Regions from separate parts of the Clostridium intestinale genome, predicted to be linked through region 1. Evidence: riboswitches for the same ligand, from Rfam matches in the RefSeq annotation. Region 1 holds a riboswitch; each other region holds the start of a gene.
The links. A riboswitch is a leader RNA that binds a small molecule or an ion and turns the genes downstream of it on or off. The one in region 1 is predicted to bind lysine.

Region 1 (4,324 bases):
CTTCTTTCATAGATAAAAAAACCTCCAAAAATTAAGCTTTATAATTAAGCTTTATAAAATATTTGTGTAGCGTAATACTTTCCATTATTATAGTAGACTCCTATACCTATTTCATCATAATTATTAGAAAGTATATTAGCTCTATGTCCTGGTGAGTTCATCCATTGATTAACTGTATATGCACCAGTAGGAGTCATTCCTGTTGACGTATATATATTCTCTCCCATTGCAGAATATCTTAAACCATTATCAGTTAACATTTTTCCTGGATCTCCATAGGTTGGAGATGTATGTGAAAAATAATTTTTGTCATGCATATCCTTGGATTTCATTGCTGCAAGCTTAGATACCTCACTATTTAACTTTAATGGTTGAAGCCCTTGTTTTTGTCTCTCTGCATTAGTGCTGTTTAATATGTCTGTTACAAGATCTCCTGATGCTTGATTTACATCCTTATTAGTGTCCCCAGCAGCTGGAGTTTGCGTATTGTTATTTGTTGATGGTTGTGTTGTACCGGTTCCTGGTGTTGCTGTACCAGTTCCTGGCGTAGTTGTTCCTGTTCCTGGTGCTGTTGTGCCATCTCCTGTCACTCCAGGAGCAGGTAGATTAGAATCTGGTGTTCCAGGTACTTCAGTTGCATTTTCATTAGTTGAATTTTCTATAGTCTCTGGTGTTGTCTCTTCTGTAACATCATTAGGATTATTAGCTTTATTACATCCATATAAAGGCAAACCTAAAAGCATAGCACTCATAATTAAAGAAATTAATTTTTTCATTACTTCACCTCCTACAATTATTGTGAGCTTTTTAAAGTTATTCATAATACTTTTTTACAGGTAATTAAGAGATAATATATTAAGTATGTATTTTTTTAACAAAAAAGCTACAAAACTAATCATCAACTAGTTTTGTAGCCTTTATTAAAATTTAAAAACTTTATCTAATTCTTTTTTAAGTTCATCTGTTATTTCAAGTAGTGGAAGTCTCACTTCTGACGACTCTATTAGACCTAATTTATATAAGCAATATTTTAAAGGTGTTGGGTTTGGTTCCTTAAATAAAAGTGGAACAAAACTATATAATTCTTTCCACGTTTCTAAAGCAGCTAAATGATCATTGTTTTTAATATTATTATATACTTTAACAAACTCTTCTGTTCTCATATGTGAAGAAGCTAATATTCCTCCATCTCCACCTAACGCAAGAGTTGAGAAGAAAGAAGCATCTTCTCCTGTTAATATAGATAAATCTTTAGGTGGCTCTAATAATAAATCTGTACTTTGTTTCATATCCCCACAAGAGTCTTTAATAGCTACTATATTTTTAAGTTCTGCTAACTTGTGAATAGTTTCATTTTCGATATTTCTTCCTGTTCTATATGGTATATTATATAAGATTATATCTAAATAAGTTGCTTCAGATATAGTCCTAAAATGCTCGTATATACCTCTTTGATCTGGTCTCGAATAATATGGAGATACTGATAATATTCCATCAACTTTATATTTTTCAACGACCTTAAGTTTTTCAACTAATTTTTTAGTATTATTTCCACCTAATCCTACATAAACAGGAACTTTTCCATCTACATATTCCATAATTTTTTCAACTATCTCTTCATATTCTCTATCTGATATTACTGGACTTTCACCAGTAGTTCCAAGTGGTATGAATCCATGAATTCCTTTTGTTAAATAGTTGTCCACCATTTTTTTATAAGAATTAAAATCCACCTCATCATTTTTAAATGGCGTGATTAATGGAACAAATACTCCTCTTAATGACATAATATATTACCCTCCTAAAGCATTAAATTAAATTTAAAATAAATAAAGCCTTGGAAAAAATCCAAGGCTTCTTACTCATACAAAAATAAGAATAAAATCCATTGGATAGCTCTCCACAAAAAATTGTGACAATCTTACATATATTTTATGCAAGACCAGCAATATAACCCTTAAAGCGTAGGTTACATACTTCGGCGATGGTTCCTTTCTCATTACTTCTCAGTGCTTACCTCCATAATGATACTATTAAACATCGCGCCTCTATCTCAAAACTATTACTTTTCGTTAATTATACATTCATATCTGCTTTTAATCAAGTATTAATTTAATATATCTTTCAAACTTAAGTCAAGAGATTTTGTAACCTCATCTAATTTTTTAGTTTGTTCTTTTACATTGTTAGCTGTCTCATAACCTTTTCCAACTATTATAGCTGTATCTAATGCATCTAAATATCTGTCATTTATAAGGCTTATTTCACTGCTATGTTCTAATTTTCCGACCTCACTTTTAATTTCTACTAATCTATCTGTATTTTCTTTAACGTTTCTTCCTTCTTTGATATCATTTACAAGATTTATTGATTCTTTAGAGATTGAAGTTATATTTTTAAAATATCCATAGTCCACCTTATATCTATTGATTTCATAGCTTATAGATTTTTTAGTAATTAGTATATTGTATGCGCTAACCCCTAGAGTCAATATAAGTATAACTAATATAATAAATTTTATAATTCCTTTAATAAATTTTACAGCTATATATAATAATATAATTGCAACTACTACTAATATTATATTTTCTAAATTTATTCCTGACATTTCACTCTTCCTTTCATTAACTTCTATTATAACATAAAAAAACTGAGAATAGTTCCCAGTTTTTATTTTAGTGTTTATTTCTTTTGTTTTGAATTTCCGGAACTGGTTCTACAGTGTTCTTTTTAGGTGTTTCAAACCTCTTACTATTCCATGAAGATTGTTGATCCTTTTTAGCCATAATCTCACCTCCATCAAGTATCTAAAATGTAGTTTCTACACTAATACATATTTTATTCAGTTAGTTTTTCACTTAAACTTTATAACTTCATTAAAACTAGATTAAATATCTTAATGAAGCTTGACATAAAGATATTTATTTAATTATACTGTTGATATAATTTGGATTTATTACCAGTTTTACTTTATATAAAAAATGGAAATATTCACAATATAAATTAAGGAGAAAAAATGAGAGATAAGCATAAAATATCTAATAAAAAAGATAAATTTAAAAGATCTAAAAACAGTACAAGCCACCTTATTGAAACTAAAGAAAATAAATTTTACAACTCTTTAGAAATCCTTAGCATAAAAACCATTTTAAGAAGTATCTCAACAATTGCTGTAATTTTTATACTTATTATAGGATTTATAGGATACACTAATATTCAAAAAATTAATAAATATCAAAATGAAATATATAACAACAATCTAATTCCTATTACCTCCATACAAAATATTGAAAGTTCCATTTTAAAAGCTAAGATAGCATCAAAAGAAATCTTAAGCAATTATACTATTGTTAGAGAATCGGAAATTTATACTCTTCAATCCAATATAACTAAAAATATGGATACTTTCTCAAAAAATATTAAAATGGATGAAACAGAAAATAAATTATATGTAGGCTTAACTCAATCAATAGATAGTTATTTTTTATCAATCAATAATTCAATTAATAAATTAAAAAACTCTAAAGAATTAAATCAAGATGAAATTACTCAAATTACATCAGCCGAAGATAACATACTTGAAAATATTAAAAACCTTAAAAACTATGAAATTAATTCAGCTGACGAACTTAACAAAAACGGAGAAAGTACATATAAAACAACTTCAAACGCTTATTTAATTTTACTTGTAATAATTGTAATCATTGGATATTTAACAACAGTAGTTTTTAGAAAACTAGTACAACATATGTCTAAAAATATATATGAAAAAGTAAAGATTTTATCTAGTGGAGATTTTACAGTTCAATTTGATACACACTCTAATAATGAGTTTGGGTTAATTAGTAGAGAACTTCACAAATCAATAGAAGAAATATCTCAAATGTTAAATAAAATAAAAGCTATCTCAAGTGAGGTTTTTGACCAAAGCAGTTCTCTATCAGCTATCTCTGAAGAAATGAACTCTTCAGCAGAACAGGTTTCTTCAGCAATAGAAGGGGTTGCAGATGGTGCAACTAATCAATCTCAGGAGCTTATGAATACCTCAGAACTTTTAAATAATTTTTCAAACAATATGAATTCTATTTTAACTTCTATTCATAATGTAGATGAAAAGGCCTCTGTAATAAACAAAGAGATTTCACTCAGTAACGAAGATCTAAGTATTTTACTTAATTCAATTCATAAAATTACTTTTGAATTTAATGAGGTTTCCAAAAAAATTCTTACTTTAGGTAATGATATTAGTCAAATAAACAACATAACAGACATTATCCAAGATATAGCAGATCAAACTAATCTTTTATCACTAAATGCTATGATA
Region 2 (4,324 bases), 1.7 Mb from region 1:
AGGCTTAATATTTATAATTTTTTATTTAGTTTATAACGATAATACAATCCGTAAGCAATAATAAACAAATATGCAAAAACTAAAAGAAGAATAGCTATCATATCAATTCTCATCAAAGCAAAAGTAAGCATTAAAGCTCCAAATATAAATACCATCATGTCATATGCTTTTGCTTTTGCACGACTTGTAATTAAAATATTTCGTTCATCTAATTTTTCAATGTTTATTTGTTTTCTAATATCAGGGGAATTTTTTAATGCCTTATAACTTATAATCTCGCCTATACCATGACCTAATATTCCACAGCCTAATCCTATGCATACATATGGTAATGCTCTCATAATTCCCTCTGCTTCAATAATTGTTTTACTTAAATATAACCCTAAACCCAATAATATAAATCCAAATACTGATAAATAATAATACTTCGCTTCTTTTTTCATTTTACTTATTCCTCCTCATAAATAAAAATTTCTTCTATACTCATATTAAAGTACTTAGCAATCTTAAAAGCTAATATAATCGAAGGATTATATCTGCCATTCTCTAAGGAACCAATAGTTTGTCTTGATACTTCGAGTATAGTAGCCAAATCCTCTTGCTTTATCCCCCGCTTTTTTCGTATTTCCTCTAAACGATTTTTCACCCTACCACTCCTCTTAATGTTAAGTTTACTTTCCATATCTAAATACTAACACTCTCTTTCATCAATATCAAGCTTACTTTCCATTTTGTAAAATTCTATATTTACTTAAAAAATAAAATAACCATATAAATAGAGAAACACCTCTTATTAACTCAATTAATAAGAGGTGTTTCTCTTAATATACTTAACAATGTTTATTAGTTTTTTAATCTAGTTGCATTTATTTACATACAAAATACAACTATAATCTAAATATCTTATTAACCCATACTTCCTCTTAATTTACCCATTCTTATAATCCACTCATTTAGAATCTTAAGTTCTTCTGTTTTATTTTCTAATAAATCTTCTTCTGAACCTATTAGGTGCATTATGATTGGACGTGTTGTTTTAAGTAATGTATGGTAGAATTCATTATCATTTAGGTATTCAAAATCAATACCTAAGTCTAATATTTCATTTACTAATTCTAAATCCTCTGCATATTCTAATCTTGCAGATTCATCTATTATTCTTTTTGAAACTTTAGGATTAGCAAATAAAGCTGCAAATCTAAAGTCTTTTTTTATTTGAGGATAGAATTCTTTTAGTTTATCTATCCCTTCTTGTCCATACTTTTCTTTTATTTCTCTAAGACCTCTACCCATTCCTACGAATTCTGGTGGTATTCCTAGGGTATACATAGCTCCAGTGTAAGAAATAGCTCTTGGCACTGAATATTCTACGTTTAGGTCTATTGATAATAATTCATTTTTTAATTTCTCATCTTTAACCCAGTTTGCTATTTTATCTATTTCTGGAAGATCCCTTGTATAATCTAAACCAGTTTTACTCTTAGTAAGTCTATCTCTGTTTTTAGGGATAAAGTCTGATACAAAGCTTACTGTGTTTATTATTTTTAAGAAGGTTTGAAGATAATATTTTGAAAATATTCCTATGAATTCTTTCATAAGTTCTATATCTTCTTGATTAAAGTTTCTATGAACTGATTTATCTATATTATCATTTAATTTATTTACTACTTCTTTTGCTTTATCTCTTCCATGGTCATATCTTAAAGCTGATTGTAGTGTAAAAGTCTTAATACCTGAGTAAGTTTTAATCATGCTTTCAACATTATCATTAGTGAAATGTCCTCTAAATGGAAGTGAGCCGCAACCTAGGATTGGATATACTTCTACTCCATGGTCTTTTCCCCACTTATAAGCTGTATCTATTGCAAGTATTACAGATAATACTCCTGATATTAATCCATAAGACATAGCAGAATCTGAACGTGCTAGCATAAATCTTAAAGATTCAAGCTTATCTCCTTTATCTTCTGAGGTATGATAAAACTCATCAAATATTGTATCTATATTTACTAATGAAGGAACCCCTTCTACTAGTGGAATTATTCTTATACTATTTAAATCGAATTTAACATCATAGTTTTTGTTTCCAAGTTCAATAACAGAGTTTACTCTATCTTGAAATTGACAAACTTCTGCTCCAGTCTCAACCATAGGTACTACAACCTCTTTTATAGCCTGCACACCTGTGTTTTGATAAGCTTGAACATTGGTTTCTACTATTGACATTATACTCATTAATTGTCTAAATACTGATTCCTTATTCGCATTAGGAATTCTTGGCGTTATAGCTACATCCTTTCCTGGAATTATACCATTGGAGATTAATCCTAAAGCCACCTGAGAAGTTTGATGATATGGTGTTAACTTACCTTCAAAGTCAATCATTATCTCATTTATTCCGAGTCCACCTTTCTCCTGAAATGTAAGACCGTCAATTGCTTCTTGTGGTTCTTGTTGTATAGATACATAAGTATCTACGTTGTCTGGATGTTGCGTCATCATAGAACTAGGAATTTTATACATTAAATATACCCCCAAATGAATTTTTATTTACCGCCTAATTTCAATTCTAACATAAAATGTTGTAATGTAAATATATTTCTATTTACAAATGCAAGTTTTTTATTTTTCACTTGCACATCTTTTCTTTTATGTTTATTAATTAAGGCTGTTATTATCTAAAAGTGTTCCCCAATACTCTAAAGAAAAAAGAGCCTTGGAGTAATCCAAGGCTCTGTATGTACTGAATAAATATCAATAACAGTTTCCATTGAATAGCTCTCCACAAACATTATTTGTGACAATCTTATATATATTCTATATAAGACCAGTTGTATAGTCTTAAAGCATTAACTACACACTTCGGCAATGTTTCCTTTCTCTTCACTTCTCTGTGCTTAGCTCCATGAAGATACTTTTAAACCTTGCGCCTCTATCTCTAAAATATTCACTTTTATTGAATTATACATTGTAGCAAAATTTTTATCAAGAATTATTTTAGATATTTCCAGATCTTATTATGCTTATAACAAGCCAAACTCCTAATATAGCAGCTATAAAAAATCCAAATAAACCTATTACTGAGACCCCATGAAATTGCGGAGCACCATTATAATCTATTATTAGTGATGAACCTACTATCATAGCTGAGATTATCATGGAAAACACCATTCTATTCACCATTTTACTGAATCTATCCATTGATTTATCTAACTCATTTATCTGTAGGTTAATTTTTGCCCTTCCGCCTTTTACGCTATCCATAAAACTAACAGCTTTTTCAGGAAGCTCCATAGAACTTTCAATGAATTTATAAAGTTTTAATGCTATGTCTTCTTTGCTTAAATCATTTAAGAAAAATAATTTACTATCATTTCCCATTATAGCTATAACCATAGTTAATATGTCTAAATCAGGAGATAACTCTGCAATCACCCCTTCAAATATTACCATGCTTTTAGCTAATATTACTAAGTCTGTTGGCATTAAAATATTGTTTTTAGATGATATAGCCATTATTTCTTGAAGCATCCTAGATATTTTTATATTTTTTAATGAAGTACCTAAATAAACATCTAAAAACCCTTCTATATCTTCATACAAGTTACTTTTATTTATAGTTCCATTTTTTATTCCTATTGCTAATATGAAGTCAACTAGCTTATTTATATCTTTTTTAGCTAAAGCTATTATTACCTTATTAAACCATTCTCTTAGGTAAGGGCTTATTTCTCCCATTATCCCAAAATCTATAAAGCAAATTTTGTTGTCAGATACTAGAATATTACCTGGATGAGGATCCCCGTGGAAAAAACCATCCTTAAAAATATGCTTAAAATATATAGATACCAATTTTTTAGATATGTCTTCTAGTTCATAGTTATCTTGAATTAAGCTATATTTATCTGTTATCTTATACCCTTCTATTTTCTCCATAATTAAAATTCTAGCAGTTGAATATTCATCATAAACTTCTGGAACATGAAGTGGTACTACATCTCTATTATTTCTCTCAAATCTCTTTAAATTGTCTTTTTCTATCCTAAAATCTAATTCTTTTTCTGTAATGTTCTGTATTTCTTTTAAAGCTTCCATTGGATCAATTAAAGTTTCTTTAAACTTTCCTTTTGCCATTCTAGCAAGCCTCATTAAAATCCTCATGTCTTGGCTCATAAGTTCTTTTATGTTTGGTCTTTGAACTTTTATTACAACCTTTACTCCGCTTTTTAAAACTCCTTCATGAACTTGAGAAACAGATGCAGAAGCTATAGGTTCTTCATTAAATTCTAAAAAACATTCATTTATATCTCTTCCTAGTTCCTCT
Region 3 (4,324 bases), 620 kb from region 1:
TTCTTCTGGTAGACCTTCTTCTGCTATAACGCCTTTATCCATAAACACTACACGATCAGATACCTCTTTAGCAAATCCCATTTCATGAGTTACTACCATCATAGTAAGTCCTGATTCTGCAAGTTCTTTCATAACCTTTAGAACTTCGCCTACCATTTCTGGATCAAGAGCTGATGTTGGTTCATCAAAAAGAATAACATCTGGTTCCATAGAAAGAGCTCTAGCAATAGCAACTCTCTGTTTTTGTCCACCAGATAATTGTCTTGGTTTTGCATTTATAAAACGCTCCATACCTACAACTTGTAAATATTTCATGGCTACTTTCTCAGCCTCTTCTTTACTTCTTTTTAAAACCTTCATTTGTCCTACAGTACAGTTACTTAGAACATCATGATTGTTAAATAGATTAAACTGTTGAAATACCATGCCTAGCTTTGTACGATATGCACGTGTATCATGTTCATCATGTAAAATATCTTTTCCTTTATATATTATCTCACCACCACTTGGTTTCTCCAAAAGGTTAACGCAGCGAAGAAGAGTAGACTTACCTGAACCCGATGATCCTATGATACAAACAACTTCTCCTTTATTTACTGAAAAATCAATATCTTTTAAAACTTCATGAGTTCCAAAGGATTTATTTAAATGTTTAATATCAATTATTTTTTCCATACTTATCTCCTTTGTCCTTAAATCCTTAACCTAATTATTTTGGTTTCTGCGTAACATATCTTCTGGTGTTTCAACTTGCATTTGGTTTGCATACATAATATAGTTGTCCGGACCATCTATTTTTCTCTCGATAAATCTTAGTATTCTTGTTACTGCAAAAGTCATTATAAAATACATAACACTAGCAATAAAAAACGTTGCAAAAAACTTATAATTAATTCCTGCTACAGATTTTGCTTGGAAAAATAACTCAGTTACAGATATTACACTAAGAACAGATGTATCCTTTATATTTATAACAAACTCATTACCTGTAGCTGGTAATATATTTCTAATAACCTGTGGTAATACTACATTAATCATAGTTTGAACATGACTCATACCTATAGCATGTGCTGCTTCAAACTGTCCTTTGTCAATAGAAACTATTCCTCCGCGGACAATTTCTGACATGTACGCTCCTGTATTTATAGATACTATAAATATACCTGCATATATTCTGTTCATATCTATCCCAAAAGCTAAAGCTGATCCATAATAAATTACCATCGCTTGTACTATCATAGGGGTTCCACGGAATACTTCTATGTAAATAGATAAGATAGCATTAACAACTTTTAGAACTGCCTTCTTTATACCTCTTTCAGGTACAGGAATAGTTCTAACCATTCCCACTAACAACCCTATAATAGATCCTAAGATTGTACCAATAATAGAAATTAATAAAGTCATACCAGCTCCACGTAAAAACATAGGCCAGTTATTTGAAAAGATTTTTACAATATCCTCAAAAGTCATTTTTTCACTCCTTTAATTTATCTGACGTCTAGCCACTGTAATACCTCTGGTTGGAGATAACATTGGCACGACTCTAGATAGGTTCAACTAAAATTCAGCTGGGGATAAAACCCCATCTGAATCAAGTTTCACTTGACAAAACCGAATGTTACTTAAATACACTCGGCTTTATATATACCTTGCTATTATTCAGCAGCAGGTTGATTTTTTATAGCATTATCCATTATAGTCTTACGATCTGATTCAGAAATTTTTGATAATGTAGAATTGATCTTAGCTGTTAAATCACTGCCTTTTTTCACGCCTACTGCTATTGCAACATCTTCTTCAGATGCCTTAAATCCATCTTTAAGTTCTATCATCTTGAAATTATTGCTATTAGATTCAGCACTAATTCCTTCTGGACGTTCTGAAACATATGCATCAATTACACCTGACTCAAGGGCAACTCTCATAGCAGAGAAATTATCCATAGCTGTTTGTTTTTGAACTCCAGCTATTTGATCTATAACAGAATAGTGAAAAGTATTTAATTGTGCAGTTACTTTAGCTCCACTAAAATCTTTTAATGAAGTAGCTCCATTATATTTTCCACCTTTCTTAACTACCATAACTAACTCTGATTTATAATAATTATCTGAAAAGTCTATTGTTTCTTTACGTTCTGCTGTTGGGGACATACCTGCTATAACTGCATCTATCTTTCCAGATTCTAATGCTGGTATTAATCCATCCCATTCTGTTTTAACTATAACTAGCTTTTTACCTAAATCGTCAGCAATTTTTTTAGCTATTTCTACATCATAGCCTCCTGCATATTCTGCAGCCCCATCAATTTTAACTCCCCCGTTAGAATCGTCTTTTTGAGTCCAGTTAAAAGGAGCATACCCAGCTTCCATTCCAACTTTAAAAGTATCTTCAGTTTTTGATGTATCAGAAGCTTTTGAGCCACATCCTGTAAATAAAAGTGTTGCTGATAAAACAGCTGATACTATTAATGATAATTTTTTCATTTTTTTGTTCCCCCTCATATTTTTAGCTTATATTATCTTTTTAAGTTATAAAAAAAGATCTGAGCTGAACTCAGATCGCAATAAACATAGTTGCTACTAGTTTCCCTCCACTTTTCCCTAAATGAGATAGCACAACTCAATAAACTGGGTGGCTTATTGAGACAGTCCTGCAGCTCTTAACTACAGACCCAGCAAATAATAATGAGATTATTATTTACTTCGGCGATATTTCCTTCTCTATAGCATCATTGCTTCTCAAACTCTTCTAAAGACTAATAAATACCGCGCCTCTACCCCACCATTAAAAGTGAGGTTTATTAAATTACATTATAAATGTACAATAATATATTATATATGTCAACAAAAGTGTTATATTTTTTTTAATTTTTTAGTGGAAATTCTAAAACGATTTTACATTATAAGAAAAGTGTAGCTGAAAAAATATAAATTTTATCTCTAAATGATTTTTTTATTCTTATAAATATATAACCCTACTAATCAATGCCATTAATTAGTAGGGTAAATTTATAAATTAAAATATTTTTATATTTATTTCTTTATCTCTGATCACTTATTACAGCAGAACTGTTATAGGTTGATAATGCTGAAGTAGGATCATATGGTGCACCAGTAGGAGTCCCAACTAGCAATGCAATATCAACGGCATTCTGTGGAATTCCCCATGAGTTTCCTGAGAAAACAAATATTGCTCTGTCTACAACAAATCCTCTAGTATTATAAGTCACATTATCTACAATATATCCTGTAGAATTTGGATTTAAATATGCTGGTTGTCTCATAAAGTAGAATATATTATTTTGAACTATCAGGTTAACTACATTTCCCTGAGTTAAAAATCCACGATTTACTACCCACCCTGTAGATGGTCCTGCCTGAGGTGGTCCATATATATAGTTATTTGTTAGCTTGTGATTAGTTCCTGCAAATTGTATAAACTCAACTGCATACGCCAAATCACTTGTAATAGTAAATCCATCTATTGTAACTCCACTTCCAGTAACAAGGAAAGGAATTACAGCTGCTTGTAATAAAACTATTGTATTAGGATATCCTTGCAATGTTACTCCTGATTTATTAACTGTAATTGTTGAAGTAACTGAATAAGTTCCTCCAAGAACATGAACTACACCTGTAGGTGATACTGCTGTAACACCTTGTTGAATAGTTCCAAATGGGCTTGCCTGAGTTCCATCTCCACCAACCGCACCAGCTTGAACATATACATCAAAAGGATTTGGTTGAACAGTTCCTGTTGCTCCGGTTGCCCCAGTTGATCCAGTTGCCCCAGTTGATCCAGTTGCTCCGGTTGCTCCGGTTGCTCCGGTTGCTCCGGTTGCTCCGGTTGCTCCTGTTGCTCCTGTTGCTCCTGTTGCTCCGGTTGATCCCGTTGCCCCAGTTGCTCCTGTGCCCCCTGTTGCTCCTCCAGCAGGTCCTGTTTCACCTATAGCTCCAGTCGGTCCTGTTGCTCCAGTTACTCCTGTTTCACCTATAGTACCAGTTGGACCTGTTGCTCCTGTTGCTCCAGTTTCACCTGTTACTCCTCCTGGTTCTCCGGTTGCTCCTGTTATTCCGGTTACTCCTGTTGCTCCAGTTACTCCAGTTGTTCCTGTTACTCCAGTTTCTCCAGTTGCTCCTGTTACTCCTGTTACTCCTGTTACTCCAGTTGCTCCAGTTACTCCTGTTGTTCCTGTTTCACCTGTCGCTCCTGTTACTCCTGTTGCTCCGGTTATTCCTGTTGCTCCGGTTACTCCAGTTGCTCCGGTTATTCCTGTTACTCCAGTTGTTCCCGTTACTCCTGTTACGCCTGTTACTCCTGT
Region 4 (4,324 bases), 240 kb from region 1:
ATAGTGTTTTTCATTTACATTCTCCTTTTTAAATGCATGTATAAGAGGAAGCATAATTACACAAACAAAACCTCCTGACAGGCCATTGTTATATAAATTTAATCCTCCGTGGACATAGCCTATATTAGTAACTAAAAATACGTGTAAAAATCCAGCTATTACTCCATATATGAAACCAAAGTTACCGGCTATTGGAGCTAAACAAGTAGAAAATAGTATAGAAATCAACATTTGAGGTGAGTTCACATCAAGTATATTAATATAAGCTGATAGGGTTGCACCTAAAATAACGGGTAATGTGTTTTTGGGATGTTTACCAAAAGCTGAAAATCCTATTATTGTAAAAATTGCACCCATCAAAGGGCCATTTAACTCTCCTCCTAGTATAAATACTATAATTAAAGATAGCAACCCCATGATACCCATATTTGCATATACACGATTTCCATACATTAAATAATAATCACTTACGAGTCTTCCAGAAGATTTATTTATTAACCTTAGAGAGTTTACTATATTATATTTATTATTACCTGTTAATGATATTAGTAGTAATGATATGCATATAATTATCACAATTATAGATAAAAATTTGTGGCTATCATGAAATAAAATCAGGTTGCTTTCAAAGTCTATTCCCAAAGATCTATAAATTGACATTATAAACATTGCCAAAATGCCTCCTGAGAACCCTAAATTATATAGATTAAATCCTTGGTGAAGTCTTAAACAATAGGATGAAATAGGAGGCAAAATAAATCCAATACATATTCCTAATAAAAATCCAAGTACATAACCTTCAACAAAAGAAAATTGACTAGTGAAACTCAGTTGAGTTACAGTAGGTGATAATGTTGTACCAAGTAAAGCTATTAATATATAATTAAGAAAAGGTTCTTTTTTGTATTTAGAGAATAGCCAAACCCCTATAATAATTGGCCATATATTTATTATGTTTTTTCCAAAAAACGAAAATCCAGTAGTTAACCATAAAGACATTATAGTAGAACCATTTGGCTTTACTCCAATGCGTATTAAAAGAGCTATCATTGATAAACCAGTCAACCCAACATTTATGAAGGTAGCTCCAATTCCACCTATAGCGAAATAGTCGGTCAGAAGGATATCTGGAGTAGTTAGAATATTTTTTAATCCTAAATAAAGTATATTAAGTTCTGTAGAAATCAGTGGGATTATGATCATCAATCCATAAAGAAGAAAATAATAAAGATAATTTTTTATTAATTTTTTTGTTGCGGTCATATATACCCCCTTAAAATAAAATTTATAAAATTGAAGTTAAAACCATTTATTAGTATATTTATAAGTATTATAATATATTTATAATACTTTGTGGAGGGAAAACATATGTCGATAAAAGAATCTAAATTTGTACCAGAAATAAAAGGCATACTAAGAAACCATGTAATTGAAGTACCTACTATTATAAGAAATTGTAGTGGAATAAAGATATTTGGTAAAAGAATTAAGTCGTTACTATTTACAACTGATGTTGCTATAATAAGAAACACCAATGCAGATGCAATTATAGCTGTATATCCCTTCACTCCTCAACCATTAATAACTCAAGCATTAGTTATGGCAGCAGATGTGCCTGTTTTTTGTGGTGTAGGTGGGGGAATAACTCAAGGGAAAAGAGTAGTAAACTTAGCTCTTGATGCAGAGTTTAAAGGTGCTATGGGTGTTGTTGTCAATGCTCCAACATCAAATGAAATAATTAAAAAAATTAGAAATACTATTGATATACCTGTTATAGTTACTATGGTTTCTGAAAATGAAAACATAGAGGAAAGAATAGAGTCAGGAGCCACTATACTAAATGTATCAGGTGGTAAAGACACTGCAGCTATAGTAAAGAGAATAAAGGACCAATATCCTGAATTTCCAGTTATAGCAACAGGAGGACCTACAGAAGAAAGTATCAGAGAAACAATACTAGCTGGTGCCAATGCTATAACTTATACACCTCCATTAGGTGGAGATATTATGAGTGACTTAATGGATAAGTACAGAAATTCATAAAAAAGTGTTGACAAATATATTTAATATGATATCATTGTATCAATAAGTTGAATAGTATATATAGAATATATATACCTAGGGTAGAGGTGCTGTTAGTTAATAGTATTTAGATTGAGCCGGCAAGCTAAGATGTCTAGAGAAAGGAACAACAGCCGAAGAGGTAATACCGGCAGGATTTATCTCTGGTCATGTACATAATATGTGCCTGACTGTCACGTTATGTGGAGAGCTACAAGGTAGGCTGATTGTAATATTATCAATGGTGATTCATTTATAGTTGCCTTTTACAAGAACCTATATTGAGACTCTATCCGTCACAGATTTTTCTGTGACTTTTGTTTTTGGGGTAAATAAATAAGGGGGAATTAAAAATGAAATTATTTGGTAGCATGAAAGTAGAAAACAATCATTTGACAATCGGAGGAATAAATACAAGCACATTAGCAGCAAAATATGGAACTCCTTTATATATAATGGATGAGGAGCTTATACGCTCAAATTGTAGAGATTATTATAATGAGTTTCAATGCGAAGCTAGGGGCAATAGAGTAGCTTACGCAGGAAAAGCATTTTTAACTTTAGATATGTGTAGATTAGTTATGGAGGAAAACTTATATCTTGATGTTGTATCTGGTGGAGAACTGTTTACTGCAAAGAGAGCAGGGTTTCCTTTAGAAAAAATATATTTTCATGGAAATAATAAAACTATAGATGAAATTAATTTAGGTGTAAGTTATGGGGTTGGAAGATTTGTTGTAGATAATCTTTATGAAATGGAACAAGTAGATAGAATAGCTAAAGAAAATAATAAGGTACAAAAAATATATCTAAGAATAACTCCTGGAATAGAAGCACATACTCATGAATATATAAAAACAGGTCAAATCGATTCTAAATTTGGTTTTGCACCAGTTGGAAATATAATCATGGATGCAGTAAGAAAAGCTATAGATCTACAAAATGTTGAACTTTGTGGAGTACATTGCCATATTGGATCACAAATTTTCGATATTGAACCTTATGAGGATGCAGCTGAAATAATGTTAAATCTAATATATAAAATCAAACAAGAAACAGGATATGTTGTGCCAGAGTTAGATTTAGGCGGCGGTTTTGGTATATTCTATACTGATGGAGATAGTCCTAAAGAAACTGGTGATTATTGCAAAGCTATATTAGATAAAGTAGATAAGGTATGTGAAGACTTAAATATAGATAGACCTATAATTACTATAGAACCAGGAAGATCCATAGTAGGTAATGCTGGAACTACTATTTATACTGTTGGTTCCATAAAAGAGATTCCTGGAATTAGAAAGTATGTATCTGTTGATGGTGGGATGACAGATAATATAAGACCATCATTATATAGAGCTGAGTATGAATGTTTAGTGGCTAACAATGTAATAAGTGATTATAGAGAAAGAGTAGCTATTGCAGGTAAATGCTGTGAATCAGGAGATATACTTTTAAATTCTATTGAAATGCAGAAAGTTAATAGTGGAGATATACTAGCAATATTGTCAACTGGAGCATACGGATATTCAATGTCAAATAACTATAATAAGACTCCAAGAGCTGCAGTAGTTATGGTTCAAAATAACACTGAAAAATTGATTTGTAAAAGAGAAACCTATGAAGATTTAATTAGAAATGAAATATAATTAATAGAAGACGACTTAGTCGTCTTTTAATTTTCAAAAAATTTATAAAACTATATAGCTTTTTCTGTTTATAAGAGGTAAAATAAAACTCATACATTAAAACTTTTTAAAATATGATATAATTAAAGAGAACCTTTTAAGGAGGAGGAAAAATGTCATCAATCTATATAGTTGATAGGATTGAAGGTAGATATGCTGTATGCGAAACTGAAAAAAAAGAGATGGTTGATATAGAATTGACAAATATCTTTGGTATTGTTAAAGAAGGTAAGGTTATATTAAAAAGAGAAGATGGATATTATGTAGATGAAGAGGCTACAATTAAGAGAAAAGATGAGATTAAAAAACTAATGGAAGGTATGTGGGAGGAGTAAATGCAAGAGAATATTAACGAAGACAATGTTAGTGAAGTCAAAGATGTTGAAGAAAATATTAAAGAAGAAGAGACAAAAAAGGTATCTGGGATGAAAGGATTTTTATTTGATTGGATATTACCTGTAGTACTAGCTTTAATTGCTACATTAATAATAAATAAATTTCTTTTATTTAAAGTATATATACCAAGTGAATCAATGAAACCAACATTAGAAAAAGGGGATCAGCTATTTGTAACAAAA

Region 2: it holds a riboswitch for lysine, as region 1 does, so the genes downstream of both, ppcA (phosphoenolpyruvate carboxylase) here and dapA (4-hydroxy-tetrahydrodipicolinate synthase) in region 1, are expected to answer to the same signal.
Region 3: it holds a riboswitch for lysine, as region 1 does, so the genes downstream of both, P8F83_RS21815 (transporter substrate-binding domain-containing protein) here and dapA (4-hydroxy-tetrahydrodipicolinate synthase) in region 1, are expected to answer to the same signal.
Region 4: it holds a riboswitch for lysine, as region 1 does, so the genes downstream of both, lysA (diaminopimelate decarboxylase) here and dapA (4-hydroxy-tetrahydrodipicolinate synthase) in region 1, are expected to answer to the same signal.

What each region holds. Positions count from the first base shown of each region.
Region 1 is NZ_CP121166.1:246,397-250,720, reverse strand. Features, by position in the region: gene P8F83_RS01120 (cold-shock protein) at 1-10, opposite strand, end outside; gene P8F83_RS01115 (CAP domain-containing protein) at 45-776, opposite strand; gene dapA (4-hydroxy-tetrahydrodipicolinate synthase) at 921-1,787, opposite strand; lysine riboswitch at 1,886-2,059, opposite strand; gene P8F83_RS01105 (hypothetical protein) at 2,108-2,608, opposite strand; gene P8F83_RS01100 (methyl-accepting chemotaxis protein) at 3,017-4,324, shown strand, end outside.
Region 2 is NZ_CP121166.1:3,248,735-3,253,058, forward strand. Features, by position in the region: gene P8F83_RS16720 (DUF6442 family protein) at 12-443, opposite strand; gene P8F83_RS16725 (helix-turn-helix transcriptional regulator) at 449-646, opposite strand; gene ppcA (phosphoenolpyruvate carboxylase) at 907-2,523, opposite strand; lysine riboswitch at 2,768-2,943, opposite strand; gene P8F83_RS16735 (ABC1 kinase family protein) at 2,998-4,324, opposite strand, start outside.
Region 3 is NZ_CP121166.1:4,314,308-4,318,631, reverse strand. Features, by position in the region: gene P8F83_RS21825 (amino acid ABC transporter ATP-binding protein) at 1-675, opposite strand, end outside; gene P8F83_RS21820 (amino acid ABC transporter permease) at 706-1,473, opposite strand; gene P8F83_RS21815 (transporter substrate-binding domain-containing protein) at 1,659-2,486, opposite strand; lysine riboswitch at 2,606-2,787, opposite strand; gene P8F83_RS21810 (collagen-like triple helix repeat-containing protein) at 3,044-4,324, opposite strand, start outside.
Region 4 is NZ_CP121166.1:5,386-9,709, forward strand. Features, by position in the region: gene P8F83_RS00030 (hypothetical protein) at 1-14, opposite strand, end outside; gene P8F83_RS00035 (DUF1576 domain-containing protein) at 1-1,263, opposite strand, end outside; gene P8F83_RS00040 (beta/alpha barrel domain-containing protein) at 1,369-2,043, shown strand; lysine riboswitch at 2,117-2,283, shown strand; gene lysA (diaminopimelate decarboxylase) at 2,415-3,707, shown strand; gene P8F83_RS00050 (DUF3006 domain-containing protein) at 3,860-4,081, shown strand; gene lepB (signal peptidase I) at 4,082-4,324, shown strand, end outside.